3 regions of the Azospirillum formosense genome follow, and region 2 is predicted to be linked to each of the others. Evidence: riboswitches for the same ligand, from Rfam matches in the RefSeq annotation. Region 2 holds a riboswitch; each other region holds the start of a gene.
The links. Region 2 has a riboswitch for cobalamin ahead of ABVN73_RS24905 (energy-coupling factor ABC transporter permease). Riboswitches for the same ligand answer to the same signal wherever they lie in the genome.

Region 1 (10,486 bases), on a different replicon from region 2:
CGGCGGTCGAACAGGTTCTCCACCCGTCCGAAGACCTCGACCCCCTCGGACAGCGCGTAGGAGCCGGCCATGTTGACCAGGGTGTAGGGCGCGAGGCTCACGACCTGCCGGTTGTAGAAGGGATCATAGGCCCAGTCGCTGGACCGCCCGTTGTAGACGACGCCGAGGTTGGCGTTCGCCCGGTCCTCCAGGAAGCGGTGGTTGACGGTCAGGCTGGCGAGCTGCTTGGGCCGGCGCACCAGTTCCGCGCCCGTGGAGTCCGCGCCGTCCGTCCAGGTGTAGGAGCCGCGGACGGTCAGCCGGTCGATCGGCTTGACCGACAGGCCGACCTCGAATCCGCGGATGTGGGACTCGCCCGGCATGTTGACGGAGGTCCGCCCGGTGCCGGTGATGAGGTCGCGGATGCGCTGGTCGAACCATGTGCCGTCCACCGAGGCCCGCGTCCCCCACAGCGCCTGATCGAAGCCGGCGTCCCAGCCGCGCGCCCGTTCCGGCTTCAGGGTCGGGTTGCCGGCGTAGGTGGCGGTGTAGCCGTACAGCTCGAACAGGGTGGGATTCTTGACGCCGGTGCCGTAGGAGGCGCGGAGCGTCGTCCCGCTCTCCTCGACCCGGTAAGCCGCCGTGGTGCGCCATGTGGTGGCGTCGCGGAACAGGTCATTCCCGTCGTGGCGGACGCTGCCGGTCAGGGTCAGCCGGTCGAACAGGCCCAGCTTGTACTGGCCCACCAGGCCGGTGGAGCCGATGGAGCGGTCGAAGCTGGAAAAGCTGCTGCGGCTGATCGCCCTGTCCTCCTCACGCTCCATGGCCGCGGTCAGCACATGCTCGGCGGGGCCACTGCTCAGCGTCAGGTTGGTCTGGTAGTCGGCCTTGGTCTTGCGCCCGTCGTAGCGGCTGGTCACCGTCTTGGCGTCGTCGCGGTAGTCGCGCTGCTGGCGGCCATGGGTCAGGCCGACGATGTGCTCCCACTGTCCGTCGAGAAGGGCGATCTTGCCCTGAAGCCGTCCGAAATATTGCTCCCCGGCGGTGCTGGTTCCGTCGTCGACGGCGCCGCGCCCGCCGATGAAGCCATCGGTGTCGGTGCGGAAGCGGGTGTAGCGGCCGGTCACGGCGATCTCGCTGCGCTCGGTCGGGCGGACGGCGGCGTTTCCGGTCAGCGTGCCGTTGCGGTAGCCGTCCTTCTCCGGGTTGCCGAGCCGCTTGTCGGCGACCGACACGCCGTCGCTGGTGACGCCCTGGCCGGTGAGAAACAGGTCGTAGCGGTCGGTCCCGGTGCCGAAGGAGGCGCGCCCGGCGGCGGTGCCGAAGGACCCGCCCTCGACGGCGGCGCGGAACCGGGGGGCGCCGGCGCCGCGGCGGGTCACGATGTTGACGACGCCGCCGACCGCGTCGGAGCCGTAGAGCGCGCTCTGCGGGCCGCGCAGCACCTCGACGCGTTCCACGTCGCCGGCCAGCAGGTTGGCGAAGTCGTATTCGGAGCCGGCGGCGGGATCGTTCACCTCGATCCCGTCGATCAGGACGAGCGTCTGGTTGCCCTCCGCCCCACGGATGCGGAGCTGGGTCAAGGTGCCCATCGGGCCGGTGCGGTTGACCGCGACGCCGGGCACGGCGCGCAGCGCGTCGGACAGCAGCTGGGTCTGGCGCTGCTCCAACTCCTCGCGGGTGATGACGGTCAGGGCGCTGCCGGTTTCCTCGGCGGCGGTGGGGACGCGGTTGGCGGTCACCGAGACCGGCGGAAGGGTCGTGATGGCGGTGGTGTCGGCGAAGGCCGGCGTGGGGAAGGTCGACAGGGGAAGCGCAAGACTTCCCAGAAGGGCGGCGAAGGACGCCGTCCGCTGAAGGCGGGGAACGCGGACACTCATTGAGACCTCGGACGGGACGCCGGTGGCACGTCACCGCGAACGAAGCCCCACCGGAAGCTCCGCGAACGGACTCCCGGTTCGACGACCTTCGGTGCACCCCGCCCGAACGTGTTCGCGTGTGACCACGACTGACGGCAGGTCTCCTGGCTCGCGGGTTATCGTCGGCCCATCGCCTTCCCAGGATCGCGATCCCAGTGGCATTCCGATGGACGACTCGCCGCTTACAGTTGCGGGGGCAGCCCCGGCGTAAGACCCTCGCACGGCAAATCGCCGCGGGGTCCGCACCGTGTTCCCATTTTCAGCCCTTTCGGGCAACCGTCGGGTGCGAAGCTACGCGGGCCGGACGGCTCCGGTCAAGCCGCAATCCGCCACTGCATCGACCGCGGTTTTAATGGCCGCTCCCCCTCTTGTCGCCGGGAGAGGGTCTGACTACATGACGGTCGAGGTCCGGGCCCCTCTGGCAGCGTCGCCCGGCGCTGTGATGTCGGACTTCCCATAGAGCCGTCGCCTTGGCGCGGCCTTGCGGAAGCTGGCCCTGTCCTTCCCCCTGGGTCCCGCTCCCCCACAAGGTCCACCGCCGACGACGGCACCCGACGGGCCTTTGGGAGACATCGACATGGACCGCACCGAACCAACATCCTGACCGACCGCCACGTCTCCACGGCAAACGATGGAGGCGGGTGTCCTGGCGCGCCGCGGCAAAGCCGTCGCGCGCGCTTTTCCGTTGGCCGCAGACCTTGCGGCCGCGATTCCAGTCCGGGCCCCTCTGGCCGATCCGCCCCGCCGTGGCGCATCGGTGATGTCGGACTGCTCATGTGACGATCGAAGTCTCCGCTTGCGGGAGCGGAGGGCATGAAGCAAGGGACAGTTCCATGGATCAGATCGTTTTAATGTGGGCCGGCTTCGCCGTCTTCGTTGGCGTGCTTTTGGCCTTTGATCTTGGCGTATTTTCCAAGAAATCCCATGTGATCTCCGGCCGCGAGGCGCTGATGCGCTGCGCGGCCTATTCCACGCTGGCGATGATCTTCGCCGCCGGCGTCTTTCATTTCCAGGGCTCGCAGAAGGGGCTGGAGTTCCTGACCGGCTACCTGATCGAATACAGCCTGAGCGTCGACAACATCTTCGTCATCGCGCTGATCTTCACGCATTTCGCGGTGCCGCCGCAGTACCAGCACCGGGTGCTGTTCTGGGGCATCCTGGGCGCGCTGGTGATGCGCGGCGTGCTGATCGTGGCGGGCACGGCGCTGATCCAGGAATTCCACTGGATCATCTACATCTTCGGCGCCTTCCTGATCTTCAGCGGCATCAAGATGCTGATGTCGGTGGACGACGAGCCGGACATGGAGAACAACCGGATCGTCAAGTTCGTCCGTTCCCGCTTCCGCATGACCGAAGGCTACGAGGGGCAGAAGTTCTTCGTGATGCGCGACGGCGTGCGGATGATGACGCCGCTGTTCCTCGTGCTGATCCTGATCGAGTTCACCGATCTGGTCTTCGCCGTGGACTCCATCCCGGCGGTCTTCTCGGTGACCACCGACCCGTTCATCGTCTGGACCTCCAACGTCTTCGCCATCCTCGGCCTGCGCGCCCTCTATTTCGCGCTGGCCTCGATCATCCACCGCTTCCATTACCTGAAATACGGCCTGTCGCTGGTTCTGGTGGTGGTCGGCGCCAAGATGATGATGGTCGACATCTACAAGATGCCGACGGCGCTGGCCCTGGGCATCACGGCCTTCCTGGTCGGCGGCTCCATCGTCTTCTCGATGCTGAAGACCCGCGGCGAGGCGGCTCCGGAGGCCGCGGACGGCGAGGCCGCCCGCTGGTGGGTGCCCGGCAGCCCGGCAAAGGGTGCCGGCGGGACCACCCCGGCCTCCTCCGGCGAGGCGGCCGCGGTGTCCTCGGACGGCAAGGGCCAGTAAGCCGTCCGATCCGAAGAGCGGCAGGCGCATGGCGGGGCGTCCGGTCCGGTGGACCGGGCGCCCCGTGCGTTTCCGGGCCATGACATTCGTAAAAGTAGTAATGCCGGTTTCGAGGAAACGATGATGTGGATGTGCGGGGCGGATGGCGCCCCGCTTGGCGGCTTTCGCCAACCCTTTCCAACCCAAGGAAGAGACATCCATGCTTACCGGCACGCAGTTCAACGGCACGCAACCGGCCTCCATCGCCCTGTCGGCTCTCCCCGTCCCGGCGGGTCCCCTGTCCGGCCTGCTCCAGGCCGCCCGCGACGAACTCGTCGGTCTGGCGGCCGGCCGGGGGGTCGCGCTCTCCGTCGTCTTCGACATGCCGGCGCTGGTGCGCGTCAACGAGGCCGCGGTGGCCGCGGGCTCCTGGGAGCCGATGCTCCCCGCCGCCCATCCGGCCTGCCGCTCCCTGACGCCGGCCAACGCCTTCTGGATCTGCGGGACGGCCGCCTCCGGCGACGTGGTCACCGCCCAGGCCGGGCTGCTCTACGATTGCAACGCGCAGTCCATCGGCGACCGCTTCAACGCCATGACGGTGTTCTACGACGACCCGGCCACCCAGGCTCCGGACGGTGAATGGTGCACCTGCACGTCCGACACCGCCAACAGCACGCGCGGTCAGGTGGTGTGGACGAACGCGGGGTGGACGCGGCCCGACGTCCAGGGCCGCGGCCTGTTCCCGATCTGCCAGCGGGCGAACAAGCTCGCGGCGTGGCTGCTGTGGTCGCCGACCTGGTTCATCTCGGTCGTCGACCCGGACATCGTTCCGGTGTGGGCGGAACGCAAGATGGGGCCGCGCCACATCGACCGGGAGCCGGCCATCACCTACAACCAGATCGGCCTGAAGACCCTGCCGATGCACCTCGTGCGCTTCAGCCGCGCGCAATTCCTCGGCGATCTGGCGCAGATCGCCGCGGACCTCGCCCAGGCGGCCTAATCGGGCAGCCTAATCGGGCGGCCTGACGGGACGGTCGATCCGCGTCAGGAATCGATCAGCGCCAGCAGGGCCTGCCGGCGCTGGCCCAGTGACCAGCCGAACAGGAGGTGCCGGTAATTGACCGGCGGGCGGGGAAGCCCGGTGATCACCAGATGGTTGTACACCGGCTCCCCGCCCTCCACCGCTTCCCGGTACTGCGCGTCGATGGCCCGGGCATAGGCGCTGTGCACGTCTTCGAGATGGGGCTTGCCGATGTTCTGGTCGGCCCAGCGGTCGCCGAAGACACGGCGTGTCGGGTCCCCGATATAGCGGAAGCACAGCGGCCCGCCGTCTTGCGCCGTCAGGATGACGCAACGGGGCAGCAGTCCCGTGCGCTTCAGGTCGTCGTGGAGCTCCGGTCCGAAGGTGGGATGCCGCTTCCACAGGGCGATCATCTCCAGATGCCAGTCCAGCGCCGTGCGCAAGGGCTGGCGGTGGATGTCGACGCGGGTTTCCGCCGGTTCGGGTGGCGGGTCGCCGCGGCGGCCGCGCAGGATCGTCACCAGACCCCGGCCAAGCGGCCGGGCGATGCGGTCCTTGAGAAACCCCGTCGGCGACGTTGTGATGGGCAAGGCCGCCGTCACTCCCCGACCCCTTTCCTCGGTGACAGAAACTCCGACGCCATGGCCTGATAGATCCGCCGTGCCGCGTCCAGGGCGACGCTTCCCGCCTTGGCTCCGGCGGCCAGCATGCGGTCGGTCGGCTTGGTCGGCAGAGCCTTGGGCATCGCGGCCTCGAAAGCGTCCGCCGCGTGGTCGAAGCGGGCGACGGCCTCCCGCAGCGCCAGGCACTCCAGGGTCGCCACGGCCTCGTCCAGAAGGGGAAGAAACCGCTCGGAGCCGGTCCCTTCGTTTGCCATCGCGGCGCGGCAGGCCCGCAGCGTGGCGAGAACCCCTTCCAGGCTTTGCGCGGGCGTCGCCGTCCCGGCATCCGGCGCCGGTCCCCGGTCGGCGGCCGGCCCGATCCCCGCATGGTCGGCGGCGGCCTGAAGCCGGTCGAGGAACAGGGCCACGCCCTCGCCAAGGGCCAGGGCCTTCGCGTCCTCGACGATCCCCTCCTGGCAAAGGGTGTGGGCAAGTCGTGCCTCGCGCGCCGTCGCCAGGGGCAACTGCCGGATCATCAGGCTCGACAATTCGCGGAGGCCGCCGTTCAGAAGGTCGAAGGCATGGGGGCCGTTCGGCGGGTTGGCGACCATGTCGGACATGTGTTCCGCGGCCCTGGTGAACAGCGTGTCACGCCGATCGAAGGCCGTGTTCAGATCGAAGGCAGCTTCAGGCACACCGCCGCCGTTCCGTCGTCCAGAGCGCATCCCGCTTGCCTTTCCCTGTTCCCGTAGACCCATGGTCCTGAAGACGCAGGCCCGCCAATTCTGGTCTGTCCGCCGGGAGTCACGCCTCGGCGGATGGGCGCTCCAGTATTTCACAATGGGGGGTTGTCAACAACCGACGGGATCGTTCGATTGGGGCGGGCCTCGGGTCGGAATGCGCATCAGGGCTGCGGCGGCGCGTTCGGACGGGACGGCGGAACGCCGCGCGGCCTGGAAAGTCAACCTCGACCGGACGCCGGCACCGAACCCTCCTCCGGCATCGCCTTCACCGCGCACTGTCTCCACGCCTTCGACGAGGAACTGCCCGCGGCCGCCAATTCCGCCGCTGACATCGGGGCGAAGACCGCCAAGCGAGAGACGTGAGGGTGATGAGGGCCTGATGTGGGCCGGGGGGTTGCCTCAGCCCACGGCGTTGAAGTCGTCCAGCAGGGCGGCGATCCGCCCGCTGTCGCTCTGGTCCATGATGACGCGGGCGCGGCGGGTGGCCTCCTGGAGGTCCAGTTTGCGGATTCGCCGCTTCACCAGGGGAATGGCCGGCGGCACCATCGACAGGTCGCGCACGCCCAGCCCCAGCAGCAGCGCCGTGTAGCGCGAATCGCCGGCGATCTCGCCGCAGATCGACACCGGGATGCGGGCGCGCAGCGCCGCCTCGATGGTGAACTGGATCAGGCGCAGCACCGCCGGGTGCAGCGGGTCGTAAAGCGAGGCGACCTGCTCGTCGCCGCGGTCGATGGCCAGCGTGTACTGGGTCAGGTCGTTGGTGCCGATGGAGAAGAAGTCGGCGGCGTAGGCCAGCGCGTCGGCGGACAGGGCCGCGCCCGGCACCTCCACCATCACGCCCACCGGCGGCAGCGGGTCGGCGATGGGCACGCCGCGGCGGCGCAGGCGGCGGGCCACCTGGCCCATCATCTCGCGCACGCGCTGCACCTCGGCGACCGAGCAGATCATCGGCAGCAGGATGCGCAGCGGCCCGTGGACGCCGGCGCGCAGCATGGCGGCAAGCTGCGTCTCCAAGAGCTTCGGCTCGCGCAGGCCCAGCCGGACGGCGCGCAGGCCGAGCGCCGGATTCGCCGGCTCGCCGTAGCGGCCGGCCATCCAGCCGGCCAGCTTCTCTCCGCCGACATCCATGGTGCGGGCGGTGACGGTGCGGCCGCCCATGCCCTCGACGATGGAGCGAAGGACGGTGTACTGCTCGTCCTCGTCCGGCAGCTGGTCGCGGTTCATGAACAGGAACTCGGTGCGCAGCAGCCCGATGCCCTGCGCCCCGTTCTCCAGCGCGTGGTCGAGGTCGCGCGGCAGCTCCAGATTGGCCTGGAGCGTCACCGCGGTGTTGTCGCGGGTGACCGCCGGCAGCTTGCGCAGGCCCTTCAGCTGCTCGCGCTCGCGCTCGCGCTCGGCGCGGCGCTGCCGGTAATCCTCCAGCACCTCGGGGGTGGGGTCGATGATGACGCGCCCCTGGACACCGTCCACGATGACCGTGATCCCGTTCTTCAGCCCGGCCAGCAGCCCGCCGACCCCCAGCACCGCCGGAATGCCCAGCGAGCGCGCCATGATCGCCGTGTGCCCCTCGGCGCCGCCGAGCACGGTGGCGAAGCCGGCGACGCGGCGCGGGTCGAGCAGGGCGGTGTCCGCCGGGGTCAGCTCCTCGGCCAGGATCACCGCGCCGGGATTCAACATGGAGAAGGCCTGATACTCGTGCCGCATCAGGTTGCGGATCAGCCGCCGCCCGACCTCGCGCACGTCGGCGATGCGCCCGGCGAGGTAGCTGTCCTCCATGCCCGCGAAGGTCTGGGCGATGGTGGCGATCTCCGCCTGGACCGCGGCCTCGGCGTTGACCAGCTCCTGCTGGATGCGGCGCTCGACGCCGCGCGTCAGGCGGGAGTTGGTGACCATCGCCAGGTGGGCGTCGAGAAGGAAGCCGATCTCCTCCGACGCCGAGCCGGGCAGCACCAGCGCCTTGGCCTTCAGCTTGCGGATCTGGCGGCGCGCCTTGCCGCAGGCGTCGGCGAAGCGCGCGGCCTCGGCCTCGACCTGATCGGCGGCGAGCGTGTATTCGGGAACGCGGACGGCGCCGCTCTCCACCACATGGGCCGGGCCGATGGCAATGCCGGGCGAAACGCCCAGCCCGCGCAACGACCGTCCCTGGCCGGCGGCCGGAACGTCAGTCTTCATCGAACTTGCGGGTGATCAGATCCACGAGCGCCGCCATGGCCTCCTCGGCCTCGCGGCCATAGGCGTACAGCTCCACCGAGGTGCCCGGTCCGGCGGCCAGCATCATCAGGCCCATGATGGACTCGCCCGACACCTGCGTCTCGCCGCGCCGCACCTCGATCTCGCAATCGAAGGTGGCGACCAGCTTCACGAACTTCGCCGCCGCGCGGGCGTGCAGGCCGCGCTGGTTGCTGATCGTGACGGTCTGGCAGATCTCGGGATTCCGGTCCGGAGCCTGCCCGTCAATGCCGGGGGCGCCTTGCGCGGGCGCCTTCTCGTCTGGAGAACTCATCGGGTCACCCGTCCGACAGCAGCGAGGAAGCGACGTTGATGTATTTCTGCCCGGCCTCCCGCGCGGCGGTCACGGCGTGGGTCAGCGTCTCCTGGCGGCGCACGCTGGCCAGCTTGATCAGCATCGGCAGGTTCACGCCGGCGATCACCTCGACCTTCGCCTTGTCCATGATGGAGATGGCGAGGTTGGACGGGGTTCCGCCGAACATGTCGGTCAGCACGACGACGCCGGACCCGTCGTCCACGTCGGCAACGGAGTTCAGAATGTCCTGACGGCGCTGCTCCATGTCGTCGTCTGGGCCGATGCACACGGCCCGCACCTGCTGCTGCTCACCCACCACATGCTCCAGCGCGGCGATGAACTCTTCCGCGAGGCGCCCGTGGGTTACCAGAACCATACCGATCATGGGACATCCTTCAATTCTGGAGCCTCCCCCGAAGCCACATTCTTATGGCGGCACTTATGAACGATCCCTTATCCGGACCGCTCCAACTCCCCCCGGGCCCAACCTTCGGCGGTCAGCCGGCCCGCGGGGCCTGCCGTTCCAGCTCCCGGTGGCTGATCCCGACCTTCAACCCCAGCCCGTCCAGCCACGCGGCCAGCCGTTCGGCGACGAACACCGAGCGGTGCTTGCCGCCCGTGCAGCCGACCGCGATGGTCAGGTAGCTCTTGCCCTCCTGGTTGTAGCGCGGCAGAAGCGGCTGCAACAGGTCCGTCAGATGACGGAAGAATTCGGCGAAATCCGGGTCCCCCTCCACCCGCGCCGCCACGCGGGGGTCGAGGCCGGTCAGCGGTCGCAGATCCGGATCATAGTGGGGATTCGTCAGGAAACGTACGTCGAACACGAGGTCCGCCTCGCGAGGCAACCCCATCCGGAACGAGAAGGAGGTGACGAAGACCTGCAGCGCCGCCTGGGTGCCGATCTGGAAGTTGCCGGCCAGGATGCGGCGCAGGTCATGGATCGACAATTGCGTGGTGTCGATGGTCACGTCGGCCTGCTGCTTCAACGGCAGCAGCATGGCGCGTTCCAGCTGGATGCCGTCCGGCACCGGGCGGTCGATGGCCAGAGGGTGGCGGCGACGCGTCTCGGTGAAGCGGCGCTGCAGCGTCTCGTCCCCGCAATCGAGGAAGACCAGACGCACCTCCAGCTCCGCATGGGCCTTCAGCGCCTCGACCTCCTCCAGCATGGCGTGGGCGGAGAAGTCGCGGGTGCGGCTGTCGATGACCAGGGCCAGCGGGCGCCGGCGCGGATCGGCCTGCTCCAGCAGCGCCGGGACCAGCGAGAGGCGCAGGTTGTCCACCGCCTCGTAGCCGAGATCCTCCAGCGCCTTCAGGGCGACGGACATGCCGGCGCCGGACATGCCGGTGACGAGCACGAGCTGTCCGCCCTGTCCTGGGGATCGTTCCAACGGCGGGTCCTGCAAGGGGCGTGAATCGGTCATGGCAGGTCCGGCACCTTTCCCAGCGAGCCGGCCCGCGCGGCGCCGGCGGCCAGTTTCAGCTTGGCCGGCGCCGAGGCATCGAAGGGGCAGAGGGCCAGGCGCGGCAGGGGCCGGTCGAGCAGGGCCGCGGTCTCCTCCCCGGGCAGGCGCTCCACGGCGGCGCGCGGCACCAGATCGACGACCAGACCGATCTCCGCCTCCGCGGCCGTGGGCATCGGCATGATGCCGACCCCCCGCACCTCCAGCAGTCCGGCCAGCGCCGCCGGCGCCGTCGCCATCACCCTGCCATCGTCCACGCGCAGCTCCACCCGGTCGTCGGCCACCAACAGCGCCCCCGCGTCGATCATCCGCAGGGCCAGATCGGACTTGCCGCTGCCCGACGGTCCCCGCAGCAGCACGCCGACGGGCGTTCCGCCCC
Region 2 (10,486 bases):
CCCCAGCCGTTGGGTGGGGTTGGGCGGCGGGGGCGTCGTGGCGTTGTCCCCGGTCACGCGGCTCTCCCTCGGACGACGGGTGGGATGAGGCCGGGGTCGGATTCCAGCCCGTGCCCGGCGCGCTGGCGTAGGCGAAGCCGCCCGGCCCCAGGACGAAGGGCGCCATCGCCGCGGCGCCCTGCGCCATCATCTGGAACAGGCGGGCGGCGGCATCGGCCATCTCTGGATCGGCGGCGCAGGCCGCCCATTGTTCCTGCCACAGGTCGAGGTACCGTTGCGCGAGCGTTTCCAGGGACGGGGTGTCGGATTCGGACGATTCGGCCATGGCCGCGAGTATATGGGGGAGGCGGTGCGCTTGACCAGAGCCGCGAAGGACCGATCGAAAATGCCGCGAATCCCGAATTATCGGGGGTGCGTCCACCTGCGGTCGCAGCGCTGCGGCACAGCACTGGACAGGGTGCATTCCTTCGAGTAGTCCTTATATCTGGAACATACCCGCCGCACGACCCTTCTTGAAAGAAACAGCGATGGCCGACAAGGAAGACCAGAAGTCCGCGACGATCACGATCAAGAAGTACGCCAACCGGCGGCTCTACAACACGGCGACCAGCAGCTACGTGACGCTCGACCATCTCTGTCAGATGGTCAAGGACGGCCTCGACTTTGTGGTCTATGACGCGAAGACCGGGGAGGACATTACCCGCTCGGTGCTGACGCAGATCATCGTGGAGGAGGAGAGCAAGGGCCAGAACCTGCTGCCGATCAGCTTCCTGCGCCAGCTCATCGGATTCTATGGCGACAACATGCAGTGGATGGTGCCGCGCTACCTCGAATATTCGATGCAGTCCTTCTCGCGCAACCAGGAGCAGATGCGCGACTATTTCCAGAACACGCTGGGCGGGATGTTCCCCTTCGGCCGGCTGGAGGAGGTCGGCAAGCAGAACATGGCGATGTTCGAACGGGCCATGCGCATGTTCTCGCCCTTCGGCGGCGCCGAGGACGGGCAGCCCGGCGAGCATCCCGCCGCCCCGCCCCGCCCGGCGGCCCCCGGCCCGTCCGCCGTTCCGCCCAACGGCGCGGCGGCGGCCACCCACACCTATGAAGAGCTTCAGAAGCAGATCGACGACCTGCAGAAGCAGATCGCCAGCATCGCCAAGCCGGCGCGCCCGGCGAAGCCCGAAGGGAAGTGAGCGGCGGCGCCTGCCGCCTCGAAGGTCATCGCTTCATTGGTTCCGTGGCGCAGGGCGGGGAAAGTTCCCCGCCCTTTTCTGTTTTTTTCGGCACCAGTGGCACGCCCGGCTGTTTGTTCAACGGAACGGTCCAGAGGAGGAACGCCATGAAGACCGAGCTGCAGATGACGATGGAGCTGGAGGTTGCCGACGCCCAGGACGCCCACCGGTTCGAGGAAAAGCTGCGCGGCTGGCTGCGCCACCAGAGCCAGGTGGTGTCGGTGTCCGCCGCCCACAGCGGCGTCGGCAACGACGTCGCGTGGCGGGACGCTCGGCGGGCGGCGTTCGGCTCGCCCTTGCCGAATCCCTTCGCCCCGGGCCGCGGGCGCTGATTTCCGCAAGCGGATCGCCACAGAGGCGCCCGTCCCCGCACCCCGTTGGGACGGGGCGGGCGCCTTCCGCCTTGAGACGGCGCGTCAGCCGCGGAAGATGTGCGGCACCATCGCCGCGTCGGAGCCGACCCTCGGGTCCGCCGATTCACGGACCGACATGCCCAGGCACTTGTCCCCGATGATCCAGCAGTGCAGGAGCGCGTGGACGCCGTCCTCCTCGAAGATCGGCGGGGTTTCCAGCCAGACCCGTCCGCCCGGATAGTCGGCGCTGCCGGTGTCCGAGACGGCCTGGCCGTGCGCGGTCATGCGCTGGGCCGCGTCGTCCAGCCCGAACAGGCTGCGCTCGGTCACCGCGTCGCAGCCGGCCAGCTCCTCGGGGTCGAGCGCGGCGCGGCACAGGTTGGGGTGGCGCGGATAGAGCGACCACAGCGTCGCCAGCAGCCCGTGGTTCGACATCGGCCAGCACCACAGCGGCGACAGCATGCTCATGCCGCCCATCCGCAGCTTCTGCAGGAATGCGTCCTCGGCCAGCCCCTGCCAGGGGTAGATCTTGGCCAGCCAGGAGGCCGCCCGCCCCTCGTCGTCGACGAAGCGCCGGCCGTCCCAGCCCAGGCTTTGCAGCGGCAAAAGATGCGTGGCGATCCCCGCCTCCGCCGCGGTGGCCGCCAGATAGACCAGCTCGCTCTCGCGCATGGGGTCGGGGGTGGCGCAGGCGAGATGGACGAGGGCGCGGCCCGGCATGCCCGCCGCCAGCTCCTCCCAGCGCTCCACCAGCCCCTCGTGCAGGCCGTTGAACTGGTTGGCGTCGCCCATCAGGGCCTCGCGCCAATTGCGCTGGATGATCGAGGCGGCGAACAGACCCTCCGGCGTGTCGTAGTTGCAGGCCAGCAGCTTGACCGAATCGCGCCCGTCATAGGCCAGCGTCAGCCGCCCGATCAGCGCCCCGGCCCGCTCGTTCAGCCGGCCGGACGCCCAATAGTCGTTCCAGGACGCCTCCAGAAGTCGCGCCACGCCGCCGCGCACCCCCAACCGGGCCAGCGCCCGCCCGTCCACCGTCGCGCGCAGCGCCTCGCGCAGCATGGTGTGCAGCTCGTCGGCGACGCTCTCGATCAGGTCGATCTGATGGGCGGAGAACTCGTACCGCACATCCTCGCGCCAGAAGGCGCCGGCGCTCATGGCACGGACGCCGTAGGGGTATTTGCGGAGCCCCGGACGCCAATCCGCACGGGGTTTCATGACTGCTCTGCGCATCGTGTGCTTACCGGGCCGCCGGATTCAATCCATGGTTTTGTCCCGCTGCGGCGCGCCGCTTGCGGCCGTCCGGGATTTAGTGGGGGCGGATCATTGCGGCGCAAACGCGCCAACACAAGCGCCTTGCGCGCCCGTCCCTCCGTTTTTCCACGCTTCCCCCCGTGGATCTCACAGGCCGGGTGGAACGCCCGTCAATAGGCGCGGTCGGCCAGCCAGCCCGCGATGGCGCTTTCCATCGCCTCGGCGGTCGGATCGCCGTGCGCCGGGCCGGTTCCCACCATGGGAAGCCGAGCCGCTCCGGCGATGTCCTCCGCCGGGGCGCCGGAACCGACGAAGAGGTCGCAGCGCCTCAACAGGGCGCACAGCCCGTCGAAGCCCAGCCGCCCGACCGCGCTGACGCAGGCGGCTCCGGCCTCCCCGGCGATGCGCGCCGCGGCCCCCTTCGCGGCCTCCTCGCCGACCAGGATCAGCGCGGTGTCGCCCCGCGCGGCGAGGCGGCGGCACAGCTCCGGCAAGTTTCCGGCGCCCGCGGCGGCGGCCAGCCCGACCGCGCAGCGCCAGCGCGCCGGAACGCCCTCGGCCAGAAGAGCGGCGGCGGCCCGCTCGCCGGCGGGGGAGGTCCAGACCTCCGCGGTGGGGTCCGGCTCCCCGGCGGCGAGCGCGCCCAGCAGACCGGCGGGAGTCGTCGCGACGTGGGTGAGGAAGGCGTCGGCGTAATAGCCGCGCACCGGCCGGCCGACCCTGCAACCGAGGCGGAGCGGCGCCCCCGTGTCCTGCATGAGACGGTTGGCGAATCCGGCATCCTCGCCCCGGACCGGATTGATCGTCAGATCGAAGGCGCCGTTGAACCGCTCGCCGATCTCCTGGCGCACCGCGGCCACCAGCGCGTCGTCGGGTGCCCGCCCCTTCAGCGGCGGCAGGGTGACCCGCTGGTTGACGTAGGGGCAGAGGGCGAGCGCCGCTTCCGCGTCCGGCGTCGCGAAGACGGTGATCCGGGCCAGCGGCAAGGCCCGCCGCAGCTCCCGCAGGACGCCGGACGCCCGCAGCACGGCGCCGACCCCGTCGAGCAGGAACAGGCCGACGCTGCGGATCAGATCGGTCGGGAAAGGCGGTTCGCCGGGGGCGAGCGTGCGGCGGCGGACGGCGGGGCCGGAGTTCCGCAGCAGCGCCACCGCCGGGGCGGTGGAGGCGCCCCGCGCCGGCGGCACGAAGCCCCAGGTTCCCTCGGCATCCGTGCGCGCCAGCGGCTCCACCTGGGCGTGCTCGGCGCGGGCGACGGTCGCCGCGTCGGTCACCCAGGGGAAGAAATCGCGCAGCGGCAGGCCGCCGTTGCCCACCGACCGTCCCGCCGCCTGCAGGGCCTCCCACCGCTCGACCGCGCCATCGTAGCCGTAATAGACCTCCTTGAACGCGACCTGCTCCCGCGTCGCGTAGGCGAAATGCTGGAAGACCAGCCCGCCCGCCGCCGTCTCCTCGTGAAGGAAGGGGTTGGCCGCGCCAAGGTCGTTTTCGGACCCGTCGGGCTGCGGGCGCACCAGCCGGGGCGGGACGTGCGAGTGCCAATAATCGCCCGGCCGGTACCGCCAGCTGCGCAGCCATTCGTAGGCGCGGTAATTGCCGTACTGGTCCAGCCGGTCGAGGACCAGGGACGGGCCGACGAAGAAGTGGCAGAGGTACAGAGCCGCCGTGCGCGACGGCGAGTCGAGGAACATCCGGCGCGCGCGGGCGATCTGCTCCGCCGTCCACAGCTCGTCTGCATCGACCTGCCAGAGCAGGCATTCCTCGGTCATGGCGGCGAGCGGCGCCGTCACCATCTCCACCTTGCCCTGCCAGAAGACGCCCGGCGGCTTGCGGTACACCGACACGCGCCCGGGCTCCTCCGCGGCGATGCGGTCGAGATACTCCGAGGTGCCGTCGCTGCTGCGCCCGTCGCGGTGGAGATCCTGCGGGACGCGCCCGCCCCGCTGCGCGCACCAGGAGGAATCGCGGACCTGCTCCGCCACCCCCTCCACGACGTGCCAATGCCAGGGGAAGGGCAACTGGCGGAACACCTCCAGGTGGTAGCGGATGAAGGGGTCGCCGTTCAGGACGATGGTCAGGAAATGAACCGGTAGCATGCCCGCAATCCCGTCCTTCGCCCGTTGATCCGGCGCCGCGCAGTCCGCCGGACCTTGTCGCCTCCGCGGGAGCGGTGTCAAGGAAGCCGTGCGACTCCCCGCGACGGGCCGCCATCCCCCTCTTGACGGCGGGGGACCCCGCCCCTACCCTGGCGCCGGTTATGGTTCCCCGCGTCCTCCGGTCGCGGGGCTAAGAGGGAAGCCGGTGCGCCGCCCCGCAGGGGGAGACACGGCAAATCCGGCGCTGCCCCCGCAACTGTGAGCGGTGAGCGGCCTCGTCCTTTCCGTGTCACTGGCGCCGCCTGCGGGAACGGGCGCCGGGAAGGCCGGACGATGCCGCCTTGACCCGCAAGCCAGGAGACCTGCCGTAACCGAACGTTCGTCCTCGGGCGGGGTGCCCCGGTGGTCGCTTGCCGATGTCCGGCCCTATGGCCGCCCGTCTTCCGCAAGCCGTCCCCCCGGTGCGCCCATCCAGGGGCCAAGGGGGTTGCGATGCCGGTGCCTGCCAGCAACGACGCCCCTCCCAACGCATGGCAGACTCGGAAAGGGCATAGAGCATGCACATCGAACCCGGCGTCGTGGACGGCGCCAAGATCGCTCTCAGCTACGCGACGGCCGCCGGCGGCTTCGCGATGGCCGGAAAGCTGGCGCGCGACGACGTCCGCAACAACGGCGGGGTCGCGCCGCTGGTGCTGCGCAGCCTGATCGCCACCGCGCTGGTCTTCTCCTTCTTCGAGGTGTTCCCGCACCACCCCGTGGGCGTGTCGGAGGTTCACCTGATCCTCGGTTCGACCCTGCTCCTGCTGTTCGGCGCCGGCGCGGCCTCGATCGGCCTCGCCGCCGGCCTGCTGATCCAGGGCCTGTTCTTCGCTCCCTTCGACCTGCCGCAGTACGGCATGAACGTCACCACGCTGCTGGTCCCGCTGTGGGGCATCAGCCTGCTGGCGAAGCGGATCGTCCCCGACGCCACCCCCTATGTCGACCTGAAGTACTCCCAGGCGCTGGCCCTCTCCACCGCCTATCAGGGCGGCATCGTCGCCTGGGTGGCCTTCTGGGCCTTCTACGGCCACGGCTTCACCGCCGAGACCATGACGGAAGTCGCCTCCTTCGGCGCCGCCTACATGACTGTCATCATCGTCGAGCCGCTGGCCGACCTCGCCGTTCTGGCCGTCGCCAAGGCGCTGCGCCGCCAGAGCCAGGGGCCGCTGTTCAACGTCCGCCTGCACCAGGGCGTCTGACCGGCTCCCTGGACCGTATGGTTCGCGTGAAGGGCGGCGGGGACATCCCCGCCGCCCTTTTTCGTTCAGGTCAGCTGGCCGGTCAGATCACCAGCTCGCCCTTGCGGATCGCCGCGTAGCGGCGGTTCACCGCCCCCCAGTCGACCACGTTCCACCAGGCCGCCAGATAGTCGGCGCGGCGGTTCTGGTACTTCAGGTAATAGGCGTGCTCCCACACGTCGTTGCCCATCAGCACGGGCACGCCCTCCATGGCCGGCGAATCCTGGTTCGGGCGGGCGGCGATGGCGAGCTTGCCCGACGACGGGTCGGCGGTGACGAAGACCCAGCCGCTGCCGAACTGCCCGGCGCCCGCCGTGTTGAAGCGGGTCTTGAAATCGTCGAAGCTGCCGAAGTCGCGCGCGATGGCCGCCCCGACCTCGCCGTCCGGCGCGCCGCCGGCGTTCGGTCCCATGATGCTCCAGAACATGCTGTGGTTGGCGTGCCCGCCGCCGTTGTTGCGCACCGCGGTGCGGATACTCTCCGGAAGCTCCGGCACGCGCTTCAGCAGGTCGGCCAGCGGCATCGCCTGGAGATCGCCATGGTTGGCGAGGGCCTTGTTGAGGTTGTCGACATAGGCCTGATGGTGCTTGTCGTGGTGCACGCTCATCGTCGTCGCGTCGATGTGCGGTTCCAGCGCGGCGGGCGCGTAGGGCAGCGGCGGCAGCGTGAAGCCCTTGCCGCCCGGTGCCTGGCCTGCTGCTTGAGCCCAAACGAAGCGCGGCGCCGCGGCCAGCACCAGCGCGGCGGCGCCGGCGGACAGCAGCAGTTGGCGGCGATCCAGGCGAACGGACATGAGACCTCCCAATGTTGTGTTTCGTGCCGAACGGCGGGGAAGCCACAGCCTCAGTGCGCCTCCCAACTCACTCAACAGGGCAATGGGCGTAGTCACTCGGTACCGGCGCACCGCACGCCGACCGATTTCTACAGGCGGGCCTTTCCCGCCACCCGGGCGGACGACACGCGGGCCATGCCCAGCGCCACGGTCCGCCAACGCCCCAGACGGAACCGCGACGGTGCGGCCGACGGCTTGCGGACCGGCGCGGCCGGGACCGTCTCCGCCGCCTCGAGGATCCCGCGGGCGCGGCGCTCGCGCAGCAGAAGGCGCATCACCTCCTCCTCCGTGACGGGGCGTCCGGCCCTGGCCGAGGCGAGGCTGGCGGTGTCCTGGAGGGCGGCGACCTGCGCCAGGGTGCCGGTCAGTCCCTTGGCCGCGGCGGTGACCAGCGCTTCGCGATGAATAGCGAGGATGAACGGCTTTAGCCCACGGTCGGGCGTTCCCTGCGGCGGTGTCGGCATGGCGGAAGGGCTCCGGGGGTTCGTTCGATCGGATAGGTCATCATCCAACCGATAACGCCGCCGCGGCAAAGGCCCCTACGGATTAGCCCCGCCGGTCGCCGCCGAAGGAAGCGGCCCTCAGCGGGCCACGTACCAGTCCGTCCGGTGGTTGAAGGCGACGAAGGCGTTCAGCACCGCCGCCCCCAGCATCGAGGCCAGCACCGCCTTCGCGTCGATGACGAAGACCGCCATCGCGAAGATCACGACGTCGAACATGGCCTGGAGCCACCCGGCGCGGAAGCCCGTCTTCTCTTGGATGTAGAAGGCGAGAATGCCCACCCCGCCGCCGCTGGAGCCATGGCGGAACAGGCCGATGACCCCGATGCCGATGCAGAAGCCCGCCAGGACCGCCGCCACATAGGGGTGCAGCGCGTCGTAGCGGATCGCGTGGGGCGCCAGCGTGGTCAGCACCGAAATGCTGGTGACCGCCAGAAGCGACTTCGCGGTGAAGCGCCAGCCGATGCGCGCCAGGGCCAGCGCGTAGAAGGGCAGGTTCACCACGAAGAACACCGGCCCGAAATCCAGCCCCGTGGCGTAGGCGATGACGAAGGACAGCCCCGCCGCCTGCCCGGTGATCAATCCGGCGGCATGGAGGATGGAAATCCCGAACGCGGTCATGATGATGCCGAACAGCTGCCCCTGCGCATTATCAAACGCGCTGTGCGACGCCCGTTTGGTTTCATTTGTTGCAACGGCAGTGCTGGCGGTCGCGGATACTGCACTTTTCTTGAGCACGCTGGGCACCTTGCAGACTTCGATCTCTTTTGACAGTAGCATCAAAGACCAGATCAAGAATAGAGCGGCGTGATTTTGTTGACGCCCCCCTCAATCCGCGGGGCGTCGCTGCGCCGCCGGTGCCGCCGTCCCGGGCCCCGGCCATCGATTCCGCCGGATGAGCCGGCCCCCGGCGACGAGGTCGGCGGCGCCGGGACGCGGCGTTGCGCGGCCTCGACACCGTCCTTGCTCCCGCCGCGCAAGAATCGGTCCGGCCGGCGTCACACGCTTTCCCCGCATCGCCCGCCAAACCGCAACCCAGGCGCACAAAGTTCGCGCGATGCGGCGGAGTCTTTCGCCGGATAGACCAATCGGACGACACCCCGCATCGCTACAGTCGCACCGTCCGCCGCTCGCGCATCCCATGGTCGCATGGGGCTGCGCGAATGATCGACGCCACCAGCGGCCGCCTTTGAAACCGGCCCCACCAGTGAGGAAAGACAATGGCATTTCCGACCGCCGTGAACGACCAGATCACCGATTCCGTCACCCAGGCCAACACCAAGGTCCTGGGCGACGCCCCGGCGATCGCCATGGGCAACCTGTTCCAGGCCACGGCCCAGGCGCTGGCCAACGCGGCCCACAACGCCACCAACGCCCAGCAGCAGTCCTACGTGACCGCGCAGGCCGCCACCACCCAGGGCGTGGCCACGCTCTACTCGATCGACACCGCCTCCACCGGCGTGGCGACGAAGAGCATCCTCAGCACCGGCGTCAAGGGCCTCGGCTCGTAAGCCGGCCCCACGCCGCCGTCGATGTTCCAGACCACCTGCGCCACCCCGCCGTCCATGACGGGCGGCGGGCGGGCGGCAGGCAACCGAAAAGGACGAACCAATGGCTTTCCCGACCGCCGTGAACGACCAGATCACCGATTCCGTCACCCAGGCCAACACCAAGGTCCTGGGCGACGCCCCGGCGATCGCCATGGGCAACCTGTTCCAGGCCACGGCCCAGGCGCTGGCCAACGCGGCCCACAACGCCACCAACAACCAGCAGCAGTCCTACGTGACCATGCAGGCCGCCACGACCATGGGCGTCGCCACGCTCTACTCGATCGACACCGCCTCCACCGGCGTCGCCACCAAGTCGATCCTGGGGAGCTGATGAGCCGACCGGCCAGGACCGGGCGCCCGCGGGCCTCCGGAACGGGCCGCTGGCCATCCATCCCGAACCCTTCGCCAAGGAATAACGTCAGATGGCTTTCCCGACGGCAGTCAACAGCCAGATCACCGATTCCGTAGCCCAGAGCAACGTCCAGGTCGTTGGCAGCTCGCCGGCGATCGCCATGGGCAACCTGTACCAGGCCACCGCCCAGGCGCTGGCCAACGCGGCCCACAACGCGACCCTGGCGCAGCAGCAGATGTACGTCACGGCGCAGGCCGCCACGACGACGGGCGTCGCGATGCTCTACTCCATCGACACCGCGACCACCGGCGCCGCCACGTCGAAGCTCCTCGGCTGACCGGCCGGCGGACGCGGCCCCCGCCGCCGTCCGCCGCACCGCCGCCGGCGCTTTGGCCTCGAACCAACGCAACATCGGATGTAAGGAGCAAACACGATGGCTTTCCCGACCGCCCTGAACAACCAGATCACGGACTCGGTCTCCCAGGTCAACACCAAGGTCCTGGGCGACGCCCCGGCCGTCGCGATGGGCAACCTGTTCGTCGCCACCAGCCAGGCGTTGTCGAACGCGGCCCACAACGCCACGAACAACCAGCAGCAGTCCTACGTGGTGATGCAGGCGGCCACCACGCAGGGCCTGTCGACCCTGTACTCGGTCGACACGGCCACGGCCGGCGTCGCCACCACCCAAATCCTGGGCCTCTCCTAAGGAGAGCCGGCGGGCCGCCCTCGGGACACCGGGGGCGGCCTCCGCCGCAGGTTGAAGCGCCCGGTCGCGCATAAGCCCGTGTCCGCAGAAGCCAGTGGCGGGAGCCTGAAGGCAGGAGTGTGCGAATGCCGGACGGAGGCTCCTCCAGTCTTGCCGGATCGGTCGCGGCGAACACGGCGATGCCGCTTGGCCTGACCCCATCCCTGGCGATGGACATGACCTACGTCGCCATGGCCGACAGCCTCGGCCTGGCCATGCAGAACGCCGTCGCCAACCAGCAGCGCGCCCAGGTCATCACCGAAGCCGCGCTCGCCCAGGTCCTCACGCTGATCATCACCAA
Region 3 (10,486 bases), on a different replicon from region 2:
CGATGTCCGTGCCGCCGCTGATCGAGGCCAGATGGATGTCCGTCTTGATCGCCCGGTAGACGTACGCGAAGTTCTCCGGCATCAGCGGCGAGCCGGTCGAGGCCAGCGCCCGCAGCGTGTCGAGCCGGTGCGTGCGCATCGGCTCCAGCCCCGACTTCTCGGCCTGCTGGATGAACTTGGCCGAGGTGCCGAACAGCGTCATGCCCTCGGCGTCGGCGTAGTCGAACAGGATGTTGCCGTCCGGCGCGAAGGGCGAGCCGTCGTAGAGCAGCAGCGTCGCCCCGGCGGCCAGCCCGGAGACCAGCCAGTTCCACATCATCCAGCCGCAGGTGGTGTAGTAGAACACCCGGTCGCCCGGCTTCACGTCGCTGTGCAGCCGGTGCTCCTTGACGTGCTGGAGCAGCGTACCGCCGGTGCCGTGGACGATGCACTTGGGCTTGCCGGTGGTGCCCGACGAATAGAGGATGAACAGCGGATGGTTGAAGGGCACCCGCTCGAAGCTCGGCTCCGCCGCCGCGAAGGGGGCGGTGAAGTCGCCCCAGGTGACGCCGCCGCGGATGGCCGAGACGTCCGGCGTCTCGTTGACGTAGGGAATGATGACCGCGGCCTTGACGGTGGGCAGCTCGGTCAGCACCTGGGCGATCTTGGCGCGGACGTCGTGGCTCTTGCCGTTGTACCAGTAGCCGTCGGGGGCGAAGAGAACGGTCGGCTCGATCTGGCCGAAGCGGTCGGTGATGCCCTGGGCGCCGAAATCGGGCGAGCAGGAGGACCAGATGGCCCCCAGGCTGGCCGTGGCGAGCATGGCCGCCAGAGTCTCAGGCATGTTGGGGACGACGGCGGCGACACGGTCGCCTTTGCCGACACCGGCGGCCTTGAGCGCCTGCTGGAGGCGGGAGACCTCGGCCTTCAGCTCGGCGCCCGACCAGCGCCGCTTGACCTTGTCCTCGGCCCAGAAGACGACGGCCTCGCCTTCCGGCGCGTTGGCGAGCATGTTCTCGGCGTAGTTCAGGCTGGCCTCGGGGAACCAGCGGGCGCCGGGCATCTTGTCGCCATCGACCAGGGCCACGCCGCCGAGGTCGCCCTTCAGCCCGGCCCACTCCCACAGGAAGCGCCAGAAATCCTCCTTGCCGGCGACCGACCAGTCGTAGAGCGCGTCGTAATCGTCCAGCCGCAGCCCGAAGCGGGCGTTCGCGGCCTGCCGGAAGGCCGTCAGATTGGAGGCGGCCACGCGCGCCTCCGACGGCGTCCACAGCGGCTGATCAGAAAGCGATTGACCAGGGGGCGGTTGATCCATCTTGCGGTTCCTGATTTTGGCTTTTTATGCCGTTCGGTTCTTGACGTTCAGCGGCGGCCGAAGCGGGCCTGGAGTTCGCCCACGATACCACGGCGGAAGACCAGCACGCAGACCACGAAGATGGCGCCGATGACCACCGGAACGGGCATGCTGGTGGCGGCCAGATAGCTTTCCAGCGTGACGACGATGGCCGCCCCCACCACCGGGCCGAGCAGCGTGCCCATGCCGCCGAGCAGCGTCATCAGCACCACCTCGCCGGACATCTGCCACGTCACGTCGGTCAGCGAGGCGAGCTGGAAGACCAGCGCCTTGGTCCCGCCGGCCAGCCCGGCGAGGCTCGCCGACAGCACGAAGGCCAGCAGCTTGTAGCGCTCCGTCCGGTAGCCGAGCGACACGGCGCGCGGCTCGTTCTCGCGGATCGCCTTCAGCACCTGGCCGAAGGGCGAATGCACCGCGCGCCAGACCACCGCGAAGCCGACCAGGAACACCGCCAGCACGAAGTAGTACATGGACAGCGAGTTGTTGAGGTCGATCACCCCGAACAGATGCCCGCGCGGCACCGCCTGGATGCCGTCCTCGCCGCCGGTGAACTTGAGCTGCAGCGCCATGAAGAAGACCATCTGCGACAGCGCCAGCGTGATCATGGCGAAGTAGATGCCCTGGCGGCGGATCGCCAGCGCGCCGAAGGCGAGGCCGAGCAGCGCGGAGAAGCCCATGCCGAGCAGGATGCTGACCTCCGGCCCCAGCCCCCAGACCTTGGCGGAATGGGCGGTGATGTAGGCGGCCCCGCCGAAGAAGGCGGCGTGGCCGAAGCTCAGCAGCCCGGCGAAACCGATCAGCAGGTTGAAGGCGCAGGCGAACAGCGCGAAGCACAGCACCTTCATCACGAAGACGGGGTACAGCACGTAGGGCGCGGCCAGAGCGATCAGCAGCCCGATGCCGAGGATGATGGCGTTGCGGGTGCTGTCCTGCCCCGGACGGCGCAGCGCGATGGTCGTCGTCTGGGTGTCGGTCGTCTTGATTTGGGCGGCCATGGCTCAGCGCTCCCGTCCGAAGAGGCCCGCGGGCTTGATGAGAAGGACGATCGCCATCACGACGAACACCACGATGTTGGAGGCTTCGGGGTAGAAGACCTTGGTCAGGCCCTCCAGCAGCCCCAGCCCCAGGCCGGTGACGATGGCGCCGAGGATGGAGCCCATGCCGCCGATCACCACCACGGCGAAGACGACGATGATCAGGTTGGAGCCCATCAGCGGCGACACCTGGTAGATCGGCGCCGCGAGCACGCCGGCCAGCCCGGCCAGAGCGACACCGAAGCCGTAGGTGGCGGTGATCATCACCGGCACGTTGATGCCGAAGGCCTGGACCAGCACCGGATTCTCGGTGGCGGCGCGCAGGTAGGCGCCGAGCCGCGTCCGCTCGATGGCGAACCACGTCCCGAAGCAGACGATCAGGGAGGCGACGACGACCCAGCCGCGGTAGTTGGGCAGGAACATGAAGCCCAGGTTCTGGCCGCCCTTGAGCGCGTCCGGGATCGGATAAGGCTGGCCCGACACGCCGTAGAAGTGGCGGAAGGCGCCTTCCATGATCAGGGCGAGGCCGAAGGTCAGCAGCAGCCCGTAGAGATGGTCGAGCTTGTAGAGGCGCGACAGCATGGTTTTTTCGAGCACCACGCCCAGCAATCCGACGATCAGCGGCGACAGGCCCAGCGCCCACCAGTAGCCGAGGCCGAGCTTCGTCAGCAGCAGCCACGCCACGAAGGCGCCGATCATGTAGAGCGCGCCGTGGGCGAAGTTGATGACGTTCAGCATGCCGAAGATGACCGCCAGCCCAAGGCTGAGCAGCGCGTAGAAGGACCCGTTGATGAGGCCGAGCAGAAGCTGGCCGAACAGGACCTGGGGCGGCACCCCCAGCAAGTCGAACATGACCGTCCCTCCCTGTGTATCGGACTTGTGTTTTTTTGATTGGGTGCATTGGGGTGGGCCCCCACCCAAACCCTCCCCCTGCAAAGCGGGGGGATGCCGGGAGGGGGCCCGTCTAGAAACTCAGACCCTTACTTCACCAGCGGGCAACCGCTCTTGGCCGGATCGAGGAACGCCTGCTCGGCCGGGATCGTCTTCACGATCTTGTAGTAGTCCCAGGGGGCCTTGGACTCGGCCGGGGTCTTCACCTGGGCCAGGTACATGTCGTGGAACATGCGGCCGTTCGCGGCGATCTTGCCGTTCTTGGTGAACATGTCGGCGACCGGGGTCTCGCGCATCTTGGCGGCGACCTTGTCCGGATCGTCGGAACCGACGGCCTCGACCGCCTTCAGATAGTGGCGGACGGCGGAATAGACGCCGGCCTGGACCATGGTCGGCTTGCGGCCGGCCTTGGCCTCGAACTTCTTCGTCCACTCGCGGGTCTGGTCGTCCATGTCCCAGTAGAAGCCGGTGGTCAGCAGCAGGCCCTGCGCGGCCGGGAGGCCAAGCGCGTTCACGTCGCTGATGAACAGCAGTAGGCCGGCGAGGCTCTGGCCCGACTGGGTGATGCCGAACTCCGACGCCTGCTTGACGGCGTTGGTGGCGTCGCCGCCCGCGTTGGCGAGGCCGATCACGTCGGCCTTGGAGGCCTGGGCCTGCAGCAGGTAGGACGAGAAGTCGGCGTTGCCCAGCGGATGACGGACGTTGCCGGCGACCTTGCCGTCGAGCTGCTTGACCATCTTGGAGGTCTCATCCTCCAGCGAGTGGCCGAAGGCGTAGTCCGCGGTGATGAAGTACCAGTTCTTCTTGCCCTGCTCGACCAGCGCGCGGGCCGTGCCGGCGGCCATGGCGTAGTTGTCGTAGGTCCACTGGAAGCCGTAGGGGCTGCAGGACTTGCCGCTGAGGTCGGTCGAACCCGGGCCGGACATCAGGAAGATGCGCTTCTTGTCCTTGGTGATGCCCTGGACGGCCAGCGCGGCGGCGGAGTTCGGCACGTCGGCGATGACGTCCACGTTGCCGGCGTCGATCCACTCGCGCGCCGTGTTGGCGGCGATGTCGGCCTTGTTCTGGTGGTCGGCGACGACGATCTCGATCGGCGCGCCGGCGATCTTGCCGCCGAACTCCTCGGCCGCCAGACGGGCGGCGATGGCCGAGCCTTCGCCGGCGAGGTCGGCGTAGATGCCGGACCGGTCGTTCATCACGCCGATCTTGATCACGTTGTTGGAGACCTGGGCGTGCGCGGCCCCGGCGGTCAGCGCCAGCAGTGCGGTCCCGCAAAGCAACGGCTTGAGCATTTCGAACTCCCTTCGATTGGTTTTGTTTTGCGTGTGTTCAGCAGAGGGGGTTTTGACTGGTCAGACACCCAGATAGGTGTGGAGCTTGTCCATGTTCTGAGCGAGCTGGTCGTTGGGGATCATGTCCACGACATGGCCTTCCTCCATCACGTAATGGCGGTCGGCGATGGTCGCGGCGAAGCGGAAGTTCTGCTCCACCAGAACGATGGTGAAGCCGCGCTGCTTGAGCTTGCGCACCGCCACGCCGATCTGCTCGATGATGACGGGGGCCAGCCCCTCGGTCGGCTCGTCGAGCAGGATCAGGTCGGCGCCCGTGCGCAGGATGCGCGCGATGGCCAGCATCTGCTGCTCGCCGCCCGACAGGCGCGTGCCCTGCGTGGTGCCGCGCCCCTGCAGGTTGGGGAACAGCTCGTAGATCTGCGGCACGGTCATGCCGCCCGACTTCACCACCGGCGGCAGCATCAGGTTCTCGTCCACGCTGAGCGAGGAGAAGATGCCGCGCTCCTCCGGCACGTAGCCGATGCCGAGGCGGGGGATCCTGTGCTGCGCCATGCCGATCAGCTCCTTGCCCTGGAAGCGGATCGAGCCGTTGCGCTTGCCGACGATGCCCATGATCGAGCGCATGGTCGTCGTCTTGCCGGCGCCGTTGCGGCCCAGCAGCGTCACCACCTCGCCCTGGCGCACGTCGATGTCGACGCCGTGCAGCACGTGGCTTTCGCCGTAGAAGGCCTGGAGGTCGCGGATCTCCAGCATGGTGGTCTTCACGGTCGCACCGTCAGGCATGGCCCACCTCACCCGTTCCCATGTAGGCCTCCATGACCTGCGGGTTGCGCGATACGACGTCGTACGAGCCCTCGGCCAGAATCTCGCCGCGGCGGAGCACGGTGATGGTGTCCGACAGGTGGGCGACGACCGACAGGTTGTGCTCGACCATCAGGATGGTGCGGTCGGCGGAGACGCGCTTGATCAGGGCGGCGGTGCCCTCGATGTCCTCGTGGCCCATGCCGGCCAGCGGCTCGTCGAGCAGCATCACCTCCGGGTCGAGGGCCAGCGTGGTGGCGATCTCCAGCGCGCGCTTGCGGCCGTAGGGCAGCTCCGCGGCGGTGTGGCCGATCCAGGGGGTGAGGTTCACCGCTTCGATCAGCTCCTCGGCGCGGGCGTGCAGGTCGTAAAGGCTGGCTTCGGGCTTCCAGAAATGAAAGCTGGTGCCGCGCGGGCGCTGCAGCGCGACGCGGACGTTCTCCAGCACGCTGAGGTGCGGGAAGACGGCGGAGATCTGGAAGGAGCGCACCATGCCGAGCAGCGCCACGTCGGCGGGCTTCATGGCGGTGATGTCGCGCCCCTTGTAGAGGATCTGGCCGCGCGTCGGCGTCAGGAACTTGGTCAGCAGGTTGAAGACCGTGCTCTTGCCGGCGCCGTTGGGGCCGATCAGCGCGTGGATGGTGCCGCGGCGGACCTGGAGGTTCACCTCCTTCACCGCGATGAAGCCCTTGAACTCCTTCGAGAGTCCGCGCGCTTCCAGAATGATGTCGTCGGCCATGGGTGCCGCTTTTCCCTCCCTGTTCGTCCGCGTCGTCTGCCGGTCCGCGTTTTTGGTTGCCCTGATATAAGCACAGAACATGCCAACTGCGAAGCGTTCGAACAAGCTGTTGAAACCGCTCACTTCCTGCCATGAGGCCGAGGGCTGCGCAGGCCGTCCGGGGTGTCAGCTTTCCAGACAGACTGTACCGATCTTCCGACACACCAACGGCGGGGCGGGCGGAGCGTTCCGGGTTCGCCGGCACGGTTTACGGGCGCCAAATGGCCGCTTGCAAATCGGGGGTCCGCCTGCAATTCTGCGCCTCCGACGGTGCCCCGTCCGCCATGAAGGCGCGGGGATAATAGGGAATGCGGTGCGGACCCGGATGGGGTCCAAGGCCGCGGCTGCCCCCGCAACTGTGTGCGGCGAGTCGGCCTCCGGACATGCCACGGGCCGCCAGGCCGGGAAGGCGGGAGGCGCGACGACGACCCGCGAGCCAGGAAACCTGCCGCCGGACCGACACTCATCCAATCCGCCGGGTGTGGCGGAGACAAGGAAGCCAGATCATGACCACCGGCCTGCCGACCGCCGGGAAGACCCCGGCCACCGTCATCACCGGCTTTCTCGGCGCCGGGAAGACGACGCTGATCCGCAGCCTGTTGGAGCAGGCCGGCGGGCGCCGTCTGGCGCTGATCATCAACGAGTTCGGCGACGTCGGCATCGACGGCGAGATCCTGCGCGCCTGCGGCGATCCCACCTGCAGCGAGGACGACGTGATCGAGCTGGCGAACGGCTGCCTGTGCTGCACCGTCGCCGACGATTTCGTCCCGGCCATCGAGAAGCTGCTGGCCCGCCCGCAGCCGCCGGAGCACATCATCATCGAGACGAGCGGCCTCGCCCTGCCGAAGCCGCTCGTCCAGGCCTTCCATTGGCCCGCGATCAAGACGCGGGTGACGGTGGACGGCGTGGTCGCGGTGGTCGATGCCGCCGCCGCCGCGGAGGGCCGCTTCGCCCCCGATCCGGCGGCGCTGGCTGCCCAGGCCGCCGAGGCCGGGCAGCTCGACCATGAGACCCCGGTGGAGGAGGTGTTCGAGGACCAGCTCCTCTGCGCCGACCTGATTGTGGTGAACAAGACCGATCTGGTGGACGCCGCCGATCTGGCGAAGGTCGAGGACCTGATCCGCGCCGCTATGGCGGAGGCCGGCACTGGACGCGAGGCCAAGATCCTGCGCGCCAGCAACGGCAAGGTCGATCCGGTCGTCCTGCTGGGCGTCGGCGCCGGGGCCGAGGACGACCTCGCCAACCGCCCCAGCCACCATGACGAGGAGGAGGGCCACGACCACGACGACTTCACCAGCTTCGTCGTGGAACTCGGCCCGCAGCCCGACCCGGCGGCCCTGGCGAAGACGCTGGAGCGGGTCGCCGCCGCCCACGGCGTGCTGCGCCTGAAGGGCTTCATCGATGTGCCGGGCAAGCCGATGCGCCTGTTGGTGCAGGGCGTGGGAACGCGCATCCAGACCCATTTCGACCGCTTCTGGAAGCCCGACGAGCCGCGCCGCAGCCGTCTGGTGGTGATCGGCGAGACGGGCCTGGACCGCGATGCCGTGACCGCGGCGCTGTCGTAAAAAGCCCTTCCCGTCCTGGGAGAGGGAGGGACCCGCGCGAAGCGCGGGAGGGTGAGGGCCGCACGCGGAGACCGCACCGATCCTCGCCCGCCCCCTCACCCGCCCGCTTCGCGGGCACCCTCTCCCGGGACGGGAGAGGGAGTGTTTGCAAAGCTGTGGCCCATGCACCTACTCGCCGCCCGCCAGGAAGACCTCGACGCCGGCCCCCAGGCCGTGGATCTGGGGCAGAGCCCGGCGGACCTCGTCGTCCTGTCCTTCTCCGACAGCGACCTGACGGCGCTCGCCGCCTGCTGGCAACGCCACCGCGACGCCCTGCCCTCCGATCCGTTGCCGACCCTGCGGCTGGCTAATCTCGCTCGGCTGGGGCACCCGCTGTCGGTGGACCTCTACGTCGAGTCCGTGATCCGCAAGGCGAAGCTGGTCGTTCTGCGGCTGCTCGGCGGGGCGGGCTACTGGCGCTACGGGCTGGACCATGTCGTCGCCGCCTGCCGGGAGTCCGGGGTGGCGCTGGCCGTGCTGCCCGGCTGCGCGCAGCCGAACCCCGCCCTGGAGGGCTACGGCACCGTTCCGGACGAGGCGGCGCAACGGATGTGGCGCTATTTCACCGAGGGCGGGCCGGACAACATCGCCAGCCTGCTGGCCTACGCCGCCACGCTGGCCGGGCAGGAGCGCCCCTGGCGCGAACCCGCGCCGGTTCCGCGCTTCGGCGTCTATGAAGGCTGGTCCCGCCAAGGCGCCGGACCATGCGCGCCGGTCGTCTTCTACCGCTCCCACCTGCTGGCCGGCGATCTGGAGCCGGTGCACGCCCTGTGCGACGCGCTGGCCGCGCGCGGCCTCGCCCCGCTGCCGCTGTTCGTGGCGAGCCTGAAGGAGCCGGACTGCGCCGCCTGGATGCGCGCCACCCTGACCGCCCGCGACGCCGCCGTCGTGCTGAACCTGACCGGCTTCTCGGCGGCGCGCGAGGACGGGTCGCCGCTGGAGGCCAACGGCACGCCGGTGCTCCAGGCCGTGCTGTCCACCACGCCCGAGGAGGGCTGGCGCGGCTCCGCCCGCGGCATGGGGCCGTCCGACCTCGCCATGAACGTCGTGCTGCCGGAGATGGACGGGCGAATCCTGACCCGCGCCATCGCCTTCAAGGCCGAAGGGACGCCGGACCCCGACCTGGAATTCGCCCCGACGTTGATCCGCCCGGTGCCCGACCGCGTGGCCTTCGCCGCCGATCTGGCGGCCGCCTGGGTGCGGCTGGGCGCCACGCCGCGGGCCGGGCGCAAGCTGGCGCTGGTGCTGTCCGACTATCCGGGGCCGGGCGGCGGCATCGGCCACGCGGTCGGCCTCGACACCCCGGCGAGCATCGTCGGCATCCTGGAACGGCTGCGCGCCGAGGGCTACGCGCTGGACGGGCTCCCCGCCGGCCCCGCCGCCCTGATGGAGTCGCTGACCGGCGGGGCCACCGCCGCACTGAGCCTTGAGGACTACCGCCGCCTCGCCCCGGCCGAGGCACGCGCCCGCATCGCGGAATGCTGGGGCGACGAGGAGGCCGACCCGCTCGTTGACGGTGCCATGTTCCGTTTCACGGTCCTCTCCTGCGGCAACGTCGCCGTCGCCGTGCAGCCGAGCCGCGGCCACGGCCCGCTGACCACCACCCAGCACCACGACCCGGAGACGCCGCCCAGCCACGGCTACTTCGCCTTCCACCTCTGGCTCCGCCATGCGCTGGGCGTCCACGCGCTGGTGCAGGTGGGGGCTCACGGGACGCTGGAATGGCTGCCGGGGAAGGCGGTGGCGCTCTCCGCCGACTGCTGGCCGGAGATCGTCGCCGGCCCCCTGCCCTGCCTCTACCCCTTCATCGTCAACAACCCCGGCGAGGGCGTGCAGGCGCGCCGCCGGCTGGGCGCCGTCCTGATCGGCCACCTGACCCCGCCGCCGGTGGAGGCCGGGCTGCACGGCGACCTCGCAGATCTTGAAACGGCCATCGACGAGTATTCCATGGCGACCGGGCTGGACCCGCGGCGGCTGGGCACGCTGCGCCAGACCATCCTGGATCTGGCCTGGAGGTCCGGCGTCGCCGCCGACTGCAACCTGCGGCCCGACGACGACCCCGACGCCATCCTCAGCCGCCTCGACGCGCATCTCTGCGACATCAAGGAAATGCAGATCCGCGACGGGCTGCACATCTTCGGCACCACGCCGGAGCCGGAGCGCCGCGCCCGTCTGCTCGCCGCCGTCGCCCGCTTCGGCAAGGCCGAGGAGGTCGCCCCGGCGCTGGACGCCTGCGGCGAGGCCGAGATGGCCGCCCTGCTGGCCGGGCTGGACGGGCGCTTCGTGAAGCCCGGCCCCGGCGGCTCCCCCGCGCGGGGGCGGGCCGACACGCTGCCCACCGGGCGGAACCTCTACGCGCTCGACCCGCGCGGCGTGCCGACGCCGACCGCCTGGACGCTGGGCTGGCAGGCGGCGGACGCGCTGATCACCCGCTACCTGCAGGACCACGGGGACTGGCCGAAGCGGCTGGTGGTCGATTGCTGGGGCACACCGGCCATGCGGACCGGCGGCGACGAGCTGGCGCAGGCCATGGCGCTGCTCGGCGTGCGCCCGCTGTGGGAGAACGGCTCCGGCCGGGTCACCGGCTTCGAGGTGATGCCGGCCTCCGTCCTCGGCCGGCCGCGGGTGGACGTGACGCTGCGCATCTCCGGCCTGTTCCGCGACGTCTTCCCGCAGCAGATCGCCCTGTTCGACCAGGCGGTCCGCGCCGTGATGGCGGAGGACGAGCCTGACGACGTCAACCCCGTCGCCGC

Region 1: linked by a shared signal. The riboswitch ahead of ABVN73_RS20210 (TonB-dependent receptor) and the one ahead of ABVN73_RS24905 (energy-coupling factor ABC transporter permease) in region 2 are both predicted to bind cobalamin.
Region 3: linked by a shared signal. The riboswitch ahead of cobW (cobalamin biosynthesis protein CobW) and the one ahead of ABVN73_RS24905 (energy-coupling factor ABC transporter permease) in region 2 are both predicted to bind cobalamin.

What each region holds. Positions count from the first base shown of each region.
Region 1 is NZ_CP159403.1:1,544,228-1,554,713, reverse strand. Features, by position in the region: gene ABVN73_RS20210 (TonB-dependent receptor) at 1-1,859, opposite strand, end outside; cobalamin riboswitch at 1,975-2,194, opposite strand; gene ABVN73_RS20205 (TerC family protein) at 2,732-3,778, shown strand; gene ABVN73_RS20200 (hypothetical protein) at 3,978-4,757, shown strand; gene ABVN73_RS20195 (hypothetical protein) at 4,802-5,368, opposite strand; gene ABVN73_RS20190 (hypothetical protein) at 5,377-6,075, opposite strand; gene ptsP (phosphoenolpyruvate--protein phosphotransferase) at 6,523-8,295, opposite strand; gene ABVN73_RS20180 (HPr family phosphocarrier protein) at 8,285-8,626, opposite strand; gene ABVN73_RS20175 (PTS sugar transporter subunit IIA) at 8,631-9,032, opposite strand; gene rapZ (RNase adapter RapZ) at 9,145-10,068, opposite strand; gene ABVN73_RS20165 (HPr kinase/phosphatase C-terminal domain-containing protein) at 10,065-10,486, opposite strand, start outside.
Region 2 is NZ_CP159405.1:123,575-134,060, reverse strand. Features, by position in the region: gene ABVN73_RS24930 (alpha/beta fold hydrolase) at 1-57, opposite strand, end outside; gene phaR (polyhydroxyalkanoate synthesis repressor PhaR) at 528-1,190, shown strand; gene ABVN73_RS24920 (hypothetical protein) at 1,337-1,561, shown strand; gene ABVN73_RS24915 (glutathionylspermidine synthase family protein) at 1,646-2,797, opposite strand; gene ABVN73_RS24910 (hypothetical protein) at 3,004-4,929, opposite strand; cobalamin riboswitch at 5,075-5,314, shown strand; gene ABVN73_RS24905 (energy-coupling factor ABC transporter permease) at 5,487-6,167, shown strand; gene ABVN73_RS24900 (superoxide dismutase) at 6,250-6,999, opposite strand; gene ABVN73_RS24895 (hypothetical protein) at 7,128-7,502, opposite strand; gene ABVN73_RS24890 (YitT family protein) at 7,620-8,159, opposite strand; gene ABVN73_RS24885 (hypothetical protein) at 8,158-8,349, shown strand; gene ABVN73_RS24880 (RebB family R body protein) at 8,759-9,049, shown strand; gene ABVN73_RS24875 (RebB family R body protein) at 9,150-9,419, shown strand; gene ABVN73_RS24870 (RebB family R body protein) at 9,511-9,777, shown strand; gene ABVN73_RS24865 (RebB family R body protein) at 9,874-10,146, shown strand; gene ABVN73_RS24860 (RebB family R body protein) at 10,272-10,486, shown strand, end outside.
Region 3 is NZ_CP159403.1:1,260,529-1,271,014, forward strand. Features, by position in the region: gene ABVN73_RS18890 (acetoacetate--CoA ligase) at 1-1,294, opposite strand, end outside; gene ABVN73_RS18895 (branched-chain amino acid ABC transporter permease) at 1,342-2,328, opposite strand; gene ABVN73_RS18900 (branched-chain amino acid ABC transporter permease) at 2,332-3,219, opposite strand; gene ABVN73_RS18905 (ABC transporter substrate-binding protein) at 3,348-4,550, opposite strand; gene ABVN73_RS18910 (ABC transporter ATP-binding protein) at 4,611-5,333, opposite strand; gene ABVN73_RS18915 (ABC transporter ATP-binding protein) at 5,326-6,090, opposite strand; cobalamin riboswitch at 6,381-6,597, shown strand; gene cobW (cobalamin biosynthesis protein CobW) at 6,636-7,694, shown strand; gene cobN (cobaltochelatase subunit CobN) at 7,857-10,486, shown strand, end outside.